DNA from 3 places in the Paenisporosarcina sp. FSL H8-0542 genome. Region 3 is predicted to be linked to each of the others. Evidence: riboswitches for the same ligand, from Rfam matches in the RefSeq annotation. Region 3 holds a riboswitch; each other region holds the start of a gene.
What was found. Region 3 has a riboswitch for S-adenosylmethionine ahead of metK (methionine adenosyltransferase). Riboswitches for the same ligand answer to the same signal wherever they lie in the genome.

Region 1 (6,163 bases), 580 kb from region 3:
GTGACGATGTTTGGATATTGAGTTTTGACAATGTCTCGTTCTTTCAATTTCAACACTTGAATTATGATAATGATAAACCTATTAATAATCGTGAAATAGATGACTGGTTGTTTGAAGAATTATTACCAATTAACGAATCAACATTATCATTTGAAGTCATTTTGTCATCAGGAGGAAATATACTCTTACACTTCCCAGATAAATCGGTTTCGATGAAAAAGTTAAAATAGCTACTGCATTATTGTTCAACTAACGGGTGCTTAGTTGAAGAACATCGAGATGCTTAAGCGGTCTTTTTCTCATTGAACTAACGGGGCTGGATAGTTGAACAAGAATATTGTCTTATCATAAGGAAATACTACCTTTAAAATTAGGTAGGTGATTAGATGAAAAAAATATCAGTTATATTTTTGCTATTGCTATTAAGTTTAACAACTCTAATATTTGTAATTTGGGAAAGACCACCAAAAGCAAAGGCAATAAATGAAGAAAATGATGAATTATTAGAAGTGATTTCAGTGCCCTGTAGCCTAACATTGGAGTCTGTTGATAAAAGTCTGACGAATACAAAAGGTGTAGCATTAATCTATAAAGTGCAATTAAATCCACCAAGTTTTGCAAGAACTAATATAAGTATTCTCGCTGTTCATCTTCCTGAACCGTCTTCGTATGGAGACTTCGATAGCTATGAAGGTTTTGCGTTTGTTCCAAAAGAAATAAGTTGGCGTTTTAAGCTTTATCCAACCCCAGAGGAGAATGGTCCAAGTTGGGCTGGACGATTTGATTTAATTACAGCAGAAATGAAGAATGTCGAAGTTCAGGTGCGTCTCTCAAATTCCAAAACAGGTAAGTTAGGACCAAGTGTTCTAACAAACAGTATTAATTATTGTAAATAGTTTCTGCTTCAGCAGCAATCATGCTCATTTTATTTCCATCGATTCCACGACGAGCAAATACTATTGGGGCTGCCCTTTAATCTGTTCTTTACATCCGTAGTGTACTTTGTAAAAAGATAAAAACGGGAAAAAACAAATTTCAGGAATTTATTTACTTTATTGAATGTTTGTATTATTATAATAAATAAGTGAAATTCGTTGATTTCAAAACGAGCAAAACTGATACCATTTAAACCATTAATAAAACTAAATAGTTAATTTCTACTTATCAAGAGAGGTGGAGGGAAAGGCCCTTTGAAACCTCGGCAACAGACTCATTATGAGCACTGTGCCAATTCCTTCAAGCGATTATGCTTGGAAGATGAGTTGAGATCTTGTCACATATTTTTAATGATGAGCCTCTTCTTGCTTCCAAGAAGAGGCTTTTTTGTTTTTAGAAATATGGGTTCATTTGCTCTGTTTCAAATAGAAATGGGCATGAAAATATAAAAATAGAAGGAGTGTAAAAAATATTATGAGCAAAGTGAAAAGTTCGAATTTAGGTTATCCAAGAATTGGTGTAAAACGTGAATGGAAAAATTCACTGGAGCAGTTATGGGCAGGGAAACTAGAAAAAGAATCATTCTTAAAACAAATTGAGGAGATTCGGCTAAACAATCTGCAGAAACAAAAAGATTTAGGAATTGACTTGATACCAGTTGGAGACTTTAGTTTGTATGATCATGTGCTTGATACAGCCGTTATGTTCGGATTAGTACCGAAACGCTTTGAATACGACGGCGGTAAAGTATCGCTTGAAACGTATTTTGATATAGCACGAGGCAATAAAGGTGCTGTTGCATCTGAAATGACAAAATGGTTTAACACAAACTATCACTATATTGTTCCAGAGCTTAATGAAGCAGTACCTACTCTTGTTGAAAACCGGCCACTTCAATTTTATAAAGAGGCTAAACAGAAACTTAATATCGAAGGAAAACCTGTAATCTTAGGACCTATCACATTTGTAAAACTGTCAAAGGGTTATAGAGAAAATGAATTTAAAGCAGTTGTTGAAAAATTTGTACCGCTTTACGCTGACATTTTACGTGAATTACAAAAAGAAGGAGTAGAGTGGGTACAAATCGATGAACCGATTTTATCTACAACGATTTCCAAAGAAGATGTTGCGTTATTTAAGGATATCTATCAAACATTGCATGATGCAGCGCCAAACATAAAGCTGATATTACAAACATATTTTGAAAGCATTGAACATTACGAAGATGTCATCTCACTTCCTGTTAAAGGAATTGGACTTGATTTTGTATATGATAATGGTCAAAATCTTGCTGCTTTGAAAAAGTATGGTTTCCCAAAAGATAAGGTTCTTGCTGCTGGTATTATTGACGGGCGAAACATATGGCGTGCGAATCTTAATGATCATTCTGCAATTCTTGCAGAGATTGTGGATGTTGTTTCAAAAGATCGTCTAATTGTACAATCTTCATCAAGCTTATTGCATGTACCTGTGACAGTTAAAAGTGAAGAAACGCTTGATGACGTCCTAAAAGGAGCATTATCATTTGCTAATGAAAAATTACATGAAATTGTTCTACTGACAAAAGGCTTAAACGATGGAAAAGAAGCGATACAAAAAGAAATCAGTGCAAGTACAGAAGCGATTCATGCGTTACAAAAATCATCATTCCGAAATAACACACAAGTTCAAGAAGCCATTCAAAACTTGCATACGTATAAAGCGGAACGAAAAGCAATATTTAAAGTCCGTCAAGAGATACAAAAAGAGGCTTTTCAGTTACCACTGCTTCCAACAACAACAATCGGAAGTTTCCCGCAAACTCAAGAAGTAAGAAAGAACCGATTAAAATGGCGTAAAGGCGAGTTAACGAATACAGAATATGAAACATATATAAAAGCAGAAATTAAAAAGTGGATTGAAATTCAAGAGGAACTTGGTCTAGATGTGTTTGTACATGGAGAATTTGAACGTACAGACATGGTTGAGTATTTTGGTGAAAAATTAGATGGCTTCCAATTCACGAAATTTGGCTGGGTCCAGTCATATGGCTCGCGATGTGTGAAACCACCACTTATTTACGGTGACGTGTCATTTATAGAACCGATAACAGTTAAAGAATCCTTATATGCCCAATCAATAACTGACAAACCTGTAAAAGGAATGCTGACAGGTCCAATTACAATTTTAAACTGGTCGTTTGTTCGCGATGATATTTCACGCTATGTTGTTGCCAATCAAATTGCACTTGCGCTTCGAAAAGAAGTTGAAACGCTTGAGGAAAATGGAATTCGTATGATTCAAGTTGATGAGCCGGCAATTCGTGAAGGGCTGCCGTTAAAACGTGAAAAATGGGAAGGGTATCTTGACGCTGCAGTTTATGCGTTTAAACTTGCAACAACGTCAGTACAAAACGATACACAAATTCATACCCATATGTGTTATTCGGACTTTAAAGATATTATCGATGCGATTAAAGCACTCGATGCTGATGTTATTTCGATTGAAACATCAAGAAGTCATGGTGAATTAATTCAATCGTTTGAAGAAAACACGTATGACAAAGGGATCGGTCTTGGTGTATACGACATTCATAGTCCACGTGTACCAAAGCTTGAAGAGCTGAGTAGAAACATTGATCGTGCCCTACAAGTTCTTGATCCAAATCAGTTCTGGATTAATCCTGATTGCGGTTTGAAAACACGAGGTCTTGAAGAAACGGTTGCAGCACTTAAGATAATGGTTGAAGTAGCAAAACAAACGAGAGAAAAGCTGCTCGTGAATATAGGGTCATAAACTTCCAGAGTGGAATATCCGAATAATGAAAGTGAAATAGAAAATCTTGGGACCCTTTCGCACAAGCATAGGCTGTTCCTTCCATATAAGAACTACCTTTAAAGAGTCTTTGAGACCAAGGCAACCACTGAATCGAATTGTAACAGTGCCAATTACAGCAGAGTTATTCAAATCTGCTAAATAAGAGGGCCATGTATATTGAGTTAATGTAAGCATATGGGAGTTGAGTGAATGGGAGATTTGGTGAAAGAAGGTAAGGAAAAGGAAAAGGAAAAGTTTGAAGTTATCGCAAAAGCACTTGAAGGCTTGCATTTTGGAGAGCTACAAATTACGTTTCATGAAGGAAAGATTGTTCAAATAAATCGCATAGAAAAGCAACGGTTTTCTGTTTGAAAAAATTAAAATATTAAAGAAGCTCACCGGACAACTGGAGGCCTCTTGTATTCAGTAAGATTGTTTATTGACAATTTTATGGAATCAAGAGGTCTTTTTTATATCCTAGGGTTAAGAAAATAGATTGGAATAAGTTAACGTTGTAAGAATCTGCAGTGAGAGTATCACTAACTGATGATCCACAATGGAGAACGCTGTTTTAAAGTGCATCAACATTATTATTAGAGGAGTGATTGGGATGTATAAAATCGATACACAACTTGCTCAAATTGGAAATCGCAGTGATACGGCTACAGGGACTGTGAATCCCCCTGTTTATTTTTCTACGGCCTATCGTCATGAAGGGCTTGGGCAACCGACGGAGTTTGATTATAGTCGTACGGGAAATCCAACACGTCAGCTCCTTGAAAATACAATATCAGATTTGGAATATGGTGATCAAGGCTTCGCCTGTAGTTCTGGAATGGCGGCAATTATGACAGTTTTGTCCCTTTTTCAATCAGGTGATGAATGGTTAGTTAGTGAAGATTTATATGGAGGTACCTATCGTTTATTAGAACAAGGATATAAAAAATGGGGATTGAAGTGTCAATACGTAAACACATGTTGTCCGGAAGCGATCGAATTAAAGATTACCCCTCAAACAAAAGCCATCTTTCTGGAAACGCCTACAAACCCCTTAATGAAGAAAACAGATATTTCCGCTGTTTCGGAAATTGCCAAGAAACACGGAATTATGCTGATTGTCGATAACACTTTCTATACGCCTCTCTTGCAACAACCAATCACTCTTGGTGCTGACATTGTAATCCACAGCGCAACCAAATATTTAGGCGGTCATAATGATGTTCTTGCTGGCATTATTGTTGCTAAAGGAAAAAAACTATGTGAGGAACTAGCGCATTACCATAACAGTACGGGAGCTGTGCTTAGTCCATTTGACTCCTGGTTATTGATGCGCGGTATGAAAACTTTATCCCTACGAATGAATCGGCATGAGAAAAATGCTCGGGAAGTTGTCCTTTACCTTTCCAATCTTCAAACTGTAACCGACGTTTTTTATGCAGGAAAAGGTGGAATGATCTCTTTTCGCCTAAAAGAAGAGTCATGGATTAATCCTTTTTTACAAGGTTTATCTCTTATTACATTTGCCGAAAGCCTTGGAGGTACAGAAAGCTTCATCACCTACCCTGCCACTCAAACACATGCTGATATCCCTGAAGAGGTTAGAATTCAAGCAGGTGTTTGCAATCGATTATTGCGTTTATCAGTTGGAATTGAAGATGTAGAAGATTTGCTTTCAGACCTTGATCAAGCTTTTGTGAAAATAAGAGAGGAGATGATTATGTAATGGAGAACAGAGAATATTCCTTTGAAACAAGACTTTTACACAATCGTCATAAGATTGATCCGAATACTGGCGCAGTGAGTGTAGCGATCCAACATGCGTCAACTTTTCATCAATTTGATATCGATCATCTTGGAAAATATGATTACAGTCGCAGCTCTAATCCTACAAGGAATGCACTAGAAGAAGTTATTGCGGAACTAGAAGGTGGAACAAATGGATTCGCTTTTTCTTCCGGGATAGCAGCGATTTCAACGGCATTTCTGCTTCTCTCTTCAGGAGATCATGTCGTGATTTCAGAGGATGTTTATGGTGGTACCTATCGATTGATCACCGAAGTCCTGTCCCGATACGGAATTGACTATAGCTTTGTCGATATGACGGATCTGATCCAAGTAAAACAAGCCATTAAGCCAAATACAAAAGTGTTTTATGTTGAAACACCTTCCAATCCTTTATTGAAGGTGACCGACATCAAAGCGGTTAGCAAGTTAGCAAAAGAAAATAATGCCTTAACATTCGTCGATAACACTTTTCTCACTCCAGCCTTGCAAAAACCACTTGAACTTGGGGCTGATGTTGTGCTGCATAGTGCAACCAAATTTCTATCAGGGCATAGCGATGTCGTCGCTGGATTGGCAGTTGTCAAGGATGAAAAATTAGCGAAAAGACTTGGTTTTTTACAAAATTCGTTTGGGGCTATTCTGGGTG
Region 2 (6,163 bases), 1.6 Mb from region 3:
GTTGTCGGTGCAGGATAAGTAATCATGACCTGCTTATGATGTTTTCTACGATTCCCATAAAATATATGCCGGATGGTGCAAAATTAGGTGACGTTTATTGGGAAATTCAATGTCATAGGAAATTCCATAAAAAAACAAGCACAGTCTGTCAGGAGGACAGTCAATGCTTGTGTTATGGCAATATTAAGCTTGTCTTTCAAACAGTTGAATCATTTCAATCATGACTTTGGTTGCTTTTTCCATGTTATCGACTGAAATGTATTCATATTTTCCATGATAGTTTTCGCCACCTGTAAAGATATTAGGTGTTGGCATGCCCATATATGATAATTGTGAACCGTCAGTACCTCCACGAATTGGGATGACTAATGGATTAATTGATAGATTCGTCATCGCTTCATGTGCAATATCGACAATTTCTTTTACAGGCTCAATTTTTTCACCCATGTTGAAATATTGATCATGCAGTTCATACGAAATTGCATTTGATCCGTATTCTGCTTTGATTTTTGAAGCAGCTTCTTCAAATAATGCTTTCTTCGCTTCGAATTTTTCACGGTCAAAGTCACGTACGATATAAGACAATTTGGCTTCTTCTACATGCCCGTTGAAATTCATCAAGTGGATGAATCCTTCATGTCCTTCAGTCTTCTCAGGCACTTCATCTGCAGGCATATAAGATTGGAACTTCATGGCGATGGTCAGAGCGTTGACCATTTTGTTTTTAGCTGAACCTGGATGAACGCTTGTCCCACGTGTGATAACTTTAGCACCAGCTGCATTGAAACTTTCAAATTGAAGTTCTCCAAGAGGTCCGCCATCCATTGTATAAGCATACTTGGCATCAAATTTTTCAACATCAAATTTATGTGGCCCACGCCCAATTTCTTCGTCTGGAGTAAAGGCAACACGAAGTTTGCCGTGTTTAATGTCTGGATTATTAATTAGAAACTCCATAGCTGTCATAATTTCAGCAATTCCTGCTTTGTTGTCGGCACCTAGTAAAGTCGTGCCATCTGTTGTTATTAAAGTGTGCCCGATATAATTATTAAGCTCTGGGAAATCGTCAGGAGACATAACGGTTTCTTCGTTTAATCGGATGTCGCCACCTTCATAGCAATCGATACGCTGAGGGTTTACATTCTTACCTGTATAATCAGTTGCTGTGTCGACGTGAGCTAAAAAGCCGATTGTTGGCAATTCACGTTCTGAATTTGCAGGCAAAGTGGCAAATAAATAACCATTGTCATCAAGTGAAATGTCTTCCATTCCGATTGAAGCCAATTCTTTTTCTAGTTCGTGCAATAAGTCCCACTGACCTGGTGTAGATGGACAAGTGGTGCTTTCAGCATCTGATTGTGTATCAATTTTGGCATAACGTACAAGGCGTTCGATTAATGTTTCTTGCATGGTTTCATCTCCCTTAGAAAAGTTGGTTCGGAGTCGGGCAGATATTGACCGACATGATGCGGGCCAGTAGTCTTTACCCCTTACCTCAGTTTAGCACTTTCATTCGGTTCACGGAATAATGATTGTTCTGGCCGAATGAAATTTTAACGACTTTTTAGTAAATTCGGAATAAAAAATGGATTCCCCAATTAATTGGAGTGAGTCACTTTTTTCTTTTTGATAACCGAAGAAACTCGTGGTTCCATCCCGGATCTCAAACGGTGTATATTCTCGCGATGCTTCCATAACGCAAGTAAGAAGAGTGCGGTGGTTATGACAATTGGCATAGTACTTTCTGTAATCAAAAAGGCTAAAATGATATATGTAATATATAAGAACAGTACACCGATTAATAAGTAATCTGTCACCAATGAAACGACAATCAGCAAGATAAGTCCAACCAATCCGATTCTCCAATCCAGTACTAACATCACTCCAATAACAGATGCCGTTCCTTTACCACCATCAAAATGCATCTGAAATGGATAATTGTGACCTATTACGACAGATGCCCCCACAAGAAATAATAGGACCCATTGATACTCCAAGGAAAGATCAGTAGATTCGAATATAAGACGCAAAAGGACGATTGCAAGTATTCCTTTACCAATATCAACAAATGCAACGAGTGCCCCGTATTTCCAGCCTAATACAATAGTGGCATTGGATGCCCCCGCATTCTTTACTCCCTGTTCCTTTACATTCACCCCAGAAAGCCGTTGCGCCACATTTGAACCATGGAGACAGCCAATTAAATAACCTGATAGTAAGGTGATTAGCACCCATAATGCAAGATTCATATTCCCAACCCCTTTTTTTCACTAACTCTTTAAACGTTTGAGTGTTGGCAGAAGTTTCAAAAAATTATATAAATAATTCTTGACTATTTATGGATATTAAACATATACTGATTCTCAAGATGGAAAACTAAATCAAATACTCTTATCTAGAGTGGCGGAGGGACTAGGCCCTGCGATGCCCGGCAACCGGCAAGTGATTAACTTGCAAAGGTGCTAATTCCTACAGATTTCTTTAGTGGAGATCTGAAAGATAAGAGGAGGATCACGCACTTGTGAGCCCCTCTTCTTAAGCGAAGACGGGGCTTTTTTCTGTTCATAAAACTCCTCTTTCGCCTCCACACTTCCATCTAAAACACAATCCAGGAGGGAAAACAATGACAAATCTTCAACCGGAAACTCTACTTTTACACGGAGGTCAGCAGCCGGACCCAATCACGGGTTCCCGTGCAGTGCCAATCCACAAAACAACTTCTTTTGTTTTCAGAGATACGGAACATGCCCAAAACTTATTCGCCTTGCAGGAAACTGGACACATTTATTCACGCATCGGCAACCCGACTGTGGACGTATTTGAACAGCGAATCGCGTTATTGGAAGGTGGCACAGCAGCGGTAGCCCTATCGAGTGGCATGGCTGCGATAGCCTTCTCCATTCTGAATGTAGCAGGAGCCGGTGATGAAATCGTCGCTGCTGGCAATTTGTATGGTGGGACCTACAATCTATTTGCCAATACACTTCCACGGTATGGAATCACGGTGAAGTTTGTAGATTCCACCGATCCTGAGAATTTCCGCGGGGCCATTACCGATAAAACGAAAGCCATTTTCGGGGAAATCATCGGAAACCCAAGCCTTCATGTTTTGGACGTAGAAGCTGTAGCTGACATTGCACACGAGAACGGAATTCCGTTGATTATCGATAATACGTTTGCAACGCCATACGGAAGCAACCCTATCGAATTCGGTGCGGATGTAGTCGTTCATTCAGCTACGAAATGGATTGGGGGACACGGTACGTCAATCGGCGGTGTCGTTGTGGATGCAGGTAAGTTTGATTGGAACAGCGAGAAGTTTCCTGGCTTTACGGAACCGGATACGAGCTACCATGGCCTTCGTTACGGGATTGATGTCCCCCAAGTGGCTTTCGCGATTAAACTGCGGGTCCAGCTACTGCGTGACTTCGGTCCATGCCTAAGCCCGGATAATGCATTCGCTTTTTTGCAAGGTCTTGAAACATTGCATCTCCGCGTACCGAAACATAATGAAAATGCAATTGCAGTCGCACAATACTTAGCAAATCATCCGGCAGTAGAATGGGTAAGTTTCAATGGTTTCGAATCTCATCCATCTCATCAATTGGCAAACAAGTACTTAAAGAATGGATACGGCTCGATTGTGAATTTTGGCATTAAAGGAGGTCGGAAAGCAGGACGAAAACTTATCGACCATGTCCAAATCTGGTCGCATGTGGCTAATGTAGGGGATGCAAAATCGCTCATTATCCATCCTGCTTCAACAACCCATCAACAGTTAAGCAGTGAAGAGTTGAAGCAATCGGGTGTAACGGAAGAGTTGATTCGTCTATCAGTAGGATTGGAATCTGTGAAAGACCTGGTAGCCGATTTGGGGAAAGCAATAGAACATGCCACCGTCGTAACGGTTTAATGTGGAGGTGAATTTAATGGCAACAGGAAGTGTGACAATCGGGAATTTTCAACTAGAGTCTGGAGAATGGCTTGAGCATGTTGAACTTTCATATGAAACTCTTGGTCCTTCAGAAGCACCAGTTGTTTTGGTTTGTCATGCGTTAACTGGCAATCAATATGCCGTTGGATCAAAGGAATCACCGGGCTGGTGGAGCGGGTTAATTGGACCGGGAAAGAATATTGATACCGACTCTTTTCGAGTTATTACACTGAATGTCCTTGGAGGATGCTCGGGTACGACGGGGCCGTTGACCATCAATCCCTCTACAGGCAATCCATATCGATCATCCTTTCCGACAATTACAATTCGCGATATGGTTCATGCGGAAAAAAAGGCATTACAGGCTTTGGGTATTAATCGGCTTCATGCGGTAGTTGGTGGGTCACTTGGTGGCATGCGTGTTCTGGAGTGGGGATTACTTTATCCAAAAGATATGGATATTCTTATTCCTTTAGCAGTTACCCCTTATCTAAGTGACACAGGTATTGCTTTTAACTACATTGGAATCCATGCAATTGAGACGGATGCGAATTATCTCAATGGAAACTATACCTGTTCCTCGGATATCAAGGGGTTTGAAACGGCTCGAATGGCGGGGCTGGTTACTTATCGTAGTGAACAATTACATAAGAACCGTTTTGCCAGAAAGACCAGAAGCGATGGATTGTTCGAAATCGAATCCTATATGAAATATCAAGGGGTAAAACTGGCTAACCGTTTTGATGCGAATAGCTACCTTACCTTGTTAAGAGCAATGAATACCCATGATATCGGAAGGGATAGAGGGGGTATAGAAATTGCGGCAAAGCAATTTGAAGCAAAAGTGATTACCATAGCATTCACATATGATTTACTATATCCACCTGAGGACATTTGCTCTTTTGCGCATCTCGTTCCTGATCATCATTTCTGTATGGTCAACACACGATTCGGTCATGATGGCTTTCTGACTGAATTTGAGACATGGGGAGATATATTATCTGTTCACTTGGGGGTAAAGTCATGGCGACGATTCAAGCAGCAATCTTAGGTTTTGGCACAGTTGGTCAAGGTATTTACCAAATACTTAATGAGAAAAAGGATCAATTAAAAGAATCACTTGGATTAGATATAGACATCAAAGCAATTCTGATAAGGGATAAGACAAAAAGCCGCATGGCAGCTCCAGATGTATTGTTCACTGACAACTTTGATGAAATTGAAGCTATCCCAGATCTTCAAATTGTTTTTGAAGCCATTGTGGGAGAAGACCCTGCTTACGATTATTTATGTAAGGCCATTCAAAAAGGTTGTCATGTCATTACGGCTAATAAAGTCATGTTCTCAAAGCATGGCTTGGAGTTACAGGAACTTGCAAATAGGCAAGGTGTCCATGTGGGATATGAAGCAACTACAGCTGGCGGTGTTCCCATAATTTCAACTTTGAAAAATATTCTTCTAGTAAATCAGGTTCAAAGAATTCAAGGGATATTAAATGGAACATCAAATTACATCTTAACTCAAATGAGGGTGCAAGAAAGCAGTTTTCAGGATGCTTTGGAGGAAGCAAAGTTACTGGGGTACGCAGAGGCAGATCCTTTCAATGACATTTCAGGTCAAGACGCATTTCGAAAGCTTATGATATTGAGTAATTTAGCATTCGGTAAACAACCAAAGTGGGATGATGTATCGATTGAAGGAATAGGAGATATCACTCTTGAACAAGTACTGGGGGCTGCAAGGGAGGGTTTGCGTTTCAGACATGTGGCAGAAATTGTCGAAAAGGTAGATGGGTCCTTACATGCAAGTGTTGGTCCAAGATTGGTAGGTCCAGAGCATCCTTTGTATGCAATTGAGGGAGTAAATAACGCAATTGCACTTGAAACGGATTACATGGGAACTTTAACTTTAGTGGGCCCGGGAGCAGGTAAATTACCGACTGCAAGTGCCATGGTGAAAGATTATGCAGAAATTATCGGCAAACGGACTCAAATTTTAGTTACCATATAAGAAAATCGAACCGCTACATTCTCTCCAAATGGAGAAATGAAGCGGTTTTTCTATTGGGAAAAATAACGCACTTATTATATAGAAGGAATACATTCAAAACACTTGATTTTAAGTATCTTGAAGTCGAGGTTATTGGGATTACATGGAAAAAATAAAGATTCATTATACCCTATAATTGTAAAAAAAAGGTTTATTAAAGGTGAAATAGTTGTGATATAA
Region 3 (6,163 bases):
CAGCATGGGTTAAAAGTTACGTTATCATTTGAACCAAATGCCTTTTTAATTCCTACCACACATGTACTCGTGCTAGCGAACAGGCAGAACCAGTGGTTGCTCACAAAACATCCACAAAGAGGGATTGAATTTCCCGGTGGAAAAGTAGAATCAGGCGAGACGTTAGAACAAGCAGCAAAACGGGAAGTATTTGAAGAAACAGGCGCACAACTTTCAAATTTAATATGGTTTGCAGAATATATGGTGCATGAGCGTAAGCCTTTTTGTAAGGCGGTTTTCCGTGCAACAGTTGATTCAATTGAAAACAATAGTGAACGATTTGAGACTGAGGGCCCTGTATGGATGACGCTACAGGAGTTTTTCAAATCAACTAATCTTAGTTTTCATATGACAGATGACGGAATGAGAAAAATGTTGGAACAGGTGATGTTAGATGAAAGTAGACGGAACAATTGTACACAGACTTCCGTATCCAAGTCCAAATCCACTAGTTAAATTAACGGAAATTGTCTATTGGTCATGTGGATTCAGGGTAAAAGGGTTACTCGCGGAGCCACGCAAAGAAGGCAAGTATGAGGGAATCCTCTATTTACGTGGAGGTATTCAAAACATTGGTATGGTTCGATCTGCTCGAATTGCTCAGTTTGCCACACAAGGATTCGTGGTGTTTGCCCCTTATTATCGTGGGAACAGAGGCGGCGAAGGTAGAGATGAATTTGCTGGGGAAGATCGGTTTGACGCTACCAATGGAGTAGAAGTATTAAGACAGTTTATTTCAGTGAACCGTATTCATTTGTTTGCATTTTCTCGTGGAGGAATTATGGCTTTATGGACGGCTGTTCTGCGTTCAGATATTACATCGGTTGTCACCTGGTCAGGTGTGTCAGACATGGTTCTCACCTATGAGGAACGTGAAGACATGCGTAGAATGATGAAGCGGGTGATTGGTGGTAATCCTACGAATGTACCTGAGGCATATGAACTTCGTCAACCACTCAAACATGTCAGTGCTATTGATGCCAAAATTCTAATTATCCATGGACGAAAAGATGGGAATGTCGGAATTGAACATGCCTTACGTCTCGAAAGAGCACTCATTGATGGAAATAAAAATTTTGAGACTTGGTATTTTAAAGATTACACACATTATTTCCCTTCGAAAACCAATAGACAAACTGTCAGAGATTTAACGGACTGGATGAAACGACAAGGGGATTAATATATGAAACATATCCGAATTCATTTAAAGACTATCAGTACTGCTAACAAAACCTCGGTCCCTAATGATACGTCATATTGGAAAAAGCTTTGGGATACGTATACGCGTGAATATGCTTCAGTGGAAATTCAGTGTTGGCAGGAAGAAGTGCATGATATTGAGGAATTGACCAAACTCTCTGCACATTCTGTGAAACAAGGACTTGTAAAATCGTTTACAATTACATTGAACGAAAAAAACTGTAACTATTTACGTAATCATTCAATTGATGCAGATGGCGGTTTAAAATGGTTCACTATATTCTTTTATAAAGAAGATATTCAAATGCTTGAGATAGCACAATATGGTTCAGAAATTGTATTATATGGAGTAAATGAGAAAGAAGCGGAAGAATTTGAAGCGCTATTCCCTGAAATCGAGAACGCGGAATACTTCAAAGAACACCTCATGTAAGCAGAGGAGGGTGAGGCATGGGCAATTTACATATAATATACGACTCTTTATTACTAACCAGTGAAACCAACAAGCTTAGGAAGAGTATTAGCTATTGGTTTCCGTTAATGAATGAGGTACTTCCAGTGTTTACAGAAGTCGAAGTACATTGTCATGAAGATGAAAAAGAAGCAATTCTTAAGATTAAACCTTTCGCTCATACCATTCGATATGGAAGTGGATTGGTCATTTTTACAATGCCTCTAAATCAGAAGCTAAAAGACTTGCTACTGTATGGGGTAAATGAAGGGCATACAAGAATTCCCTGGTATACATTAGTATTCAAGAGAAATGGTGCACATATTTGTACTGTTAAACATCACGGATCTGAATTGTTTTTCTACCAGATAACGAAAGAGGATGCTAAAGAGATAGAATCTTACTTTCCCGAAGAGACAGTTTTTGAATATACGGAGTAAAAAAATGGCCTGCACATGAAGTGCAAGCCATTTTTGTATTCTAGATAATTGGACCGCCTTTAGAAATAATGTCTTCAGACACTGATCCAAATTTATTGAAGTTCTCACGGAATCGATTAGCCAATTCTTGTGCTTTTTTATCGTATGCTGCTGGATCCGCCCATGCATCGCGTGGGTTTAATACGTCAGAAGGTACGCCAGGTACTTCTTTAGGAATAGCTAAACCGAATGCTGAACCTTTATCCATTTCAACATTATCTAATTTGCCTTCCAATGCAGCACGAACCATCGCACGTGTATAAGAAAGTTTCATACGGCTACCAACGCCATATTCGCCGCCTGTCCAGCCAGTATTTACAAGGAAGACTTGTGCATCATGCTCATCGATTTTCTTCCCTAACATTTCTGCATATACAGTTGCAGGAAGGGGAAGGAATGGAGAACCGAAACAAGTTGAGAATGTTGCTTGTGGAGATGTAATTCCACGTTCTGTACCAGCAAGCTTCGATGTAAATCCGCTTAAGAAGTGATACATCGCTTGTTCTTTCGTCAACTTACTGATTGGAGGTAATACCCCAAACGCATCAGCAGTTAAGAAAATGATGGTTTTTGGATGACCCGCTACAGAAGGATCAACAATATTGTCGATTGCTTGTAATGGGTAAGCAGCACGCGTATTTTCAGTTAACGAAATATTTTCGTAGTCGGGTATACGCGTTTCTGGATCCAATACTACGTTTTCCAATACAGAACCAAAACGGATTGCATCGAAAATTTGTGGTTCATTTTCACGTGTTAAGTTAATTGCTTTTGCATAACAGCCGCCTTCAATATTGAATACGCCGTTATCTGACCAGCCATGCTCATCATCACCGATTAATTTACGATCTGCATCAGCAGATAATGTTGTCTTTCCTGTTCCGGACAATCCGAAGAACAAAGCAACATCGCCTTTTTCACCAACGTTTGCAGAACAGTGCATCGGTAGGATGCCTTGCTCAGGAAGCAAGTAGTTCATAATGGAGAAAATTGATTTTTTCATTTCACCGGCATACTCAGTACCACCGATTAAAATGATGCGTTTTTCCATTGACACAATGATAAACGTTTCCGAACCTGTACCATCGATTGCAGGATCTGCTTTGAAAGTCGGAGCATAAACGATTGTGAATTGTGCTTCATGCGATGCCAACTCATCTTTAGACGGACGAATGAATAATTGGTGTGCAAAAAGGTTATGCCAAGCATATTCATTAATTACTTGCAATGAAAGGCGAGATTCTTTATCCGCACCGGCAAAGCCATTAAAGACAAATAACTCTTCTTTTGTTTTTAAATAGTTCACAACTTTTTTATATAAAGAGTTGAAAATTTCAGATGATATTGGTTGGTTTACTGAGCCCCAATCAATCTTGTCTTTAGAGCTATCTTCCACAACAACATATTTGTCTTTAGGAGAACGTCCTGTATATTTTCCTGTCACTACTTTTACAGCTCCAGTTGGTGTTAAGACAGCTTCTCCACGTAATGTTGCTTTCTCCACAAGTTGTGGGACTGAAAGTTGCACATGCACGTTTTGGCCATTTAACAAGTCGTTCAGCTCGTTCATCGTGTTCACTGAATTCATGTATATGTACCTTCCTTTATCGTATATTACCCTTATATCGGGTTAACCTTGATTCGAAAATTAGTATAACACATTACGCTTAATAATCTACACTAATAGCCTAATTAATTTTATCTGATTTTCGAACATTTATATAGAACGAAAAAAATATTTGACAAGGCTTCATTAGTTTATTATGATGTAAAACTGAACGGATACTCTTATCCCGAGCTGGTGGAGGGGTCAGGCCCTATGAAACCCGGCAACCTGCAGTTATGAACCAAGTAGTAATTGGCAAAGGTGCTGAACCTGAAGCAAGGTGTATTCCTTGGATGATAAGAGTGAAAGGTGCCTATTAACGAATGCCTTTCCTCATGTTTTTACGTGAGAGAGGGTTTTTTTTATGACATCTCCCTTTATCCTCGTGTGCAGAAGCCCGAAAAGGCGGAAGGTTTTATTCTAATGAATAAGCTGGACATGGGAAATGAGTACCGTTTGAATTTTCCGAGAGCAATCTCGAAGGATATAGGAGGAATATTAAATGACAACTCGTCGTCTATTTACATCAGAATCAGTAACAGAAGGGCATCCGGATAAGATTTGTGATCAAATCTCAGACGCAATTTTAGATGCTATATTAACAGAAGACCCGAACGCACGTGTCGCTTGTGAAACAACTGTAACAACAGGTTTAGTGCTTGTTGCTGGAGAAATCACAACATCTGCTTATGTGGATATTCAAAAAGTTGTACGTGAAACAGTTCGTGAAATTGGCTACACTCGTGCAAAATATGGTTTTGACTCAGAGACTTCTGCAGTATTGACCGCAATCGATGAGCAATCTGCCGACATCGCAATGGGCGTTGACAGAGCACTAGAAGCACGTGAAGGTTCGATGACAGATTCAGACATCGAAGCAATCGGTGCAGGTGACCAAGGTTTAATGTTCGGTTTTGCTTGTAATGAAACACCGGAATTAATGCCTCTTCCAATTAGTATGGCTCATAAGTTAGCTCGTCGTTTAGCATTAGTTCGTAAAGAAGAAATTCTTCCATACTTACGTCCAGATGGCAAAACACAAGTAACTGTAGAATATGATGAAAACAATAAACCGTTGCGCATTGACACAATCGTTATTTCTACTCAACATCACCCAGAAGTAACTCTTGAGCAAATTCAACGCAACTTGAAAGAACATGTCATCAATCCTGTCGTTCCGGCAGAATTAATTGACGAAAATACAAAATACTTCATTAATCCAACTGGTCGCTTCGTAATTGGTGGACCACAAGGGGATGCTGGTTTAACTGGTCGCAAAATTATCGTTGATACTTACGGTGGATACGCTCGTCACGGTGGCGGCGCATTCTCTGGTAAAGATGCGACAAAAGTTGACCGTTCAGCAGCATATGCAGCACGTTATGTAGCGAAAAACATCGTAGCAGCAGGACTTGCTGACCGTTGCGAAGTTCAACTTGCATATGCAATCGGTGTTGCACAACCAGTATCAATTGCAATCGATACTTTTGGTACAGGCACTGTAGAAGAATCGAAACTTGTTGAAATTGTTCGCGATTCATTCGACCTTCGCCCAGCTGGAATCATCAAAATGTTAGATCTACGTCGTCCGATTTACAAGCAGACAGCTGCTTATGGACACTTCGGTCGCACAGACTTGGATGTACCATGGGAGAAAACAGACAGAGCGGCTACTTTGAAAGAAAAAGCAGGCGTTTAAGATTGAGAAGCCATTCTGGGTATGCCCTAGAATGGCTTTTTTATTGGAAATTAGTGGGCGAAAGGGAACAAATCAATTTGAACGGGAATAAATTTAAGAATGCTTCAACATATTAAAAGGACCGGGCTCTATCACCCGGTCCTTACTATCCGTTTACTTTTGTTGTTGCATTTCCTTATAAATCTGTCCTTTTTCAGCATATTCTCTCACAATACGTTCCATATCTAGTTTGTCTTCAGCATTCAACTCCCGAACCACTTTTGCCGGACGTCCCAATGCAAGCATACCTGGGGGAATTACTTTACCGGGTGGAACCAAGCTACCTGCCCCGATAAATGCACCTTCACCAATCTCTGCGCCATCCAGGACAATGGAACCCATGCCAATTAAGGCGCCTTTTCGTACGGTACAGCTATGTAGAGTTACTTGGTGACCGATGGTGACTTCATCTTCCAAAATTAATGGAGCGGCAGGGCTTTGATGAAGGCAACACAAATCTTGAATATTAACTTTGCGGCCGATTCGAGTCGCATTGACATCACCACGAATAATGGTATTAAACCAAATAGTGGACTCTGGACCGATTGTCACGTCACCACTTATTGTGACATAATCAGCAATATAAACAGATGGGTCAATCATGGGTGTTTTATCTTTAAAAGGGTAAATCATTCAAAAAACCTCGTTTC

Region 1: linked by a shared signal. The riboswitch ahead of metE (5-methyltetrahydropteroyltriglutamate--homocysteine S-methyltransferase) and the one ahead of metK (methionine adenosyltransferase) in region 3 are both predicted to bind S-adenosylmethionine.
Region 2: linked by a shared signal. The riboswitch ahead of MHH33_RS15580 (O-acetylhomoserine aminocarboxypropyltransferase/cysteine synthase family protein) and the one ahead of metK (methionine adenosyltransferase) in region 3 are both predicted to bind S-adenosylmethionine.

The regions. Positions count from the first base shown of each region.
Region 1 covers NZ_CP152050.1:1,688,227-1,694,389, forward strand. Annotated here, with positions in the region: gene MHH33_RS08855 (hypothetical protein) at 1-230, shown strand, start outside; gene MHH33_RS08860 (hypothetical protein) at 387-896, shown strand; SAM riboswitch class I at 1,159-1,264, shown strand; gene metE (5-methyltetrahydropteroyltriglutamate--homocysteine S-methyltransferase) at 1,411-3,711, shown strand; gene MHH33_RS08870 (YezD family protein) at 3,943-4,104, shown strand; gene MHH33_RS08875 (methionine biosynthesis PLP-dependent protein) at 4,343-5,455, shown strand; gene metC (cystathionine beta-lyase) at 5,455-6,163, shown strand, end outside.
Region 2 covers NZ_CP152050.1:3,100,015-3,106,177, reverse strand. Annotated here, with positions in the region: gene pepT (peptidase T) at 184-1,410, opposite strand; gene MHH33_RS15585 (glycerol-3-phosphate acyltransferase) at 1,599-2,249, opposite strand; SAM riboswitch class I at 2,389-2,506, shown strand; gene MHH33_RS15580 (O-acetylhomoserine aminocarboxypropyltransferase/cysteine synthase family protein) at 2,624-3,913, shown strand; gene MHH33_RS15575 (homoserine O-acetyltransferase) at 3,930-4,985, shown strand; gene MHH33_RS15570 (homoserine dehydrogenase) at 4,958-5,944, shown strand.
Region 3 covers NZ_CP152050.1:1,104,134-1,110,296, forward strand. Annotated here, with positions in the region: gene MHH33_RS06010 (NUDIX domain-containing protein) at 1-495, shown strand, start outside; gene MHH33_RS06015 (prolyl oligopeptidase family serine peptidase) at 434-1,219, shown strand; gene MHH33_RS06020 (hypothetical protein) at 1,223-1,672, shown strand; gene MHH33_RS06025 (hypothetical protein) at 1,690-2,130, shown strand; gene pckA (phosphoenolpyruvate carboxykinase (ATP)) at 2,171-3,757, opposite strand; SAM riboswitch class I at 3,955-4,078, shown strand; gene metK (methionine adenosyltransferase) at 4,278-5,474, shown strand; gene MHH33_RS06040 (gamma carbonic anhydrase family protein) at 5,628-6,146, opposite strand.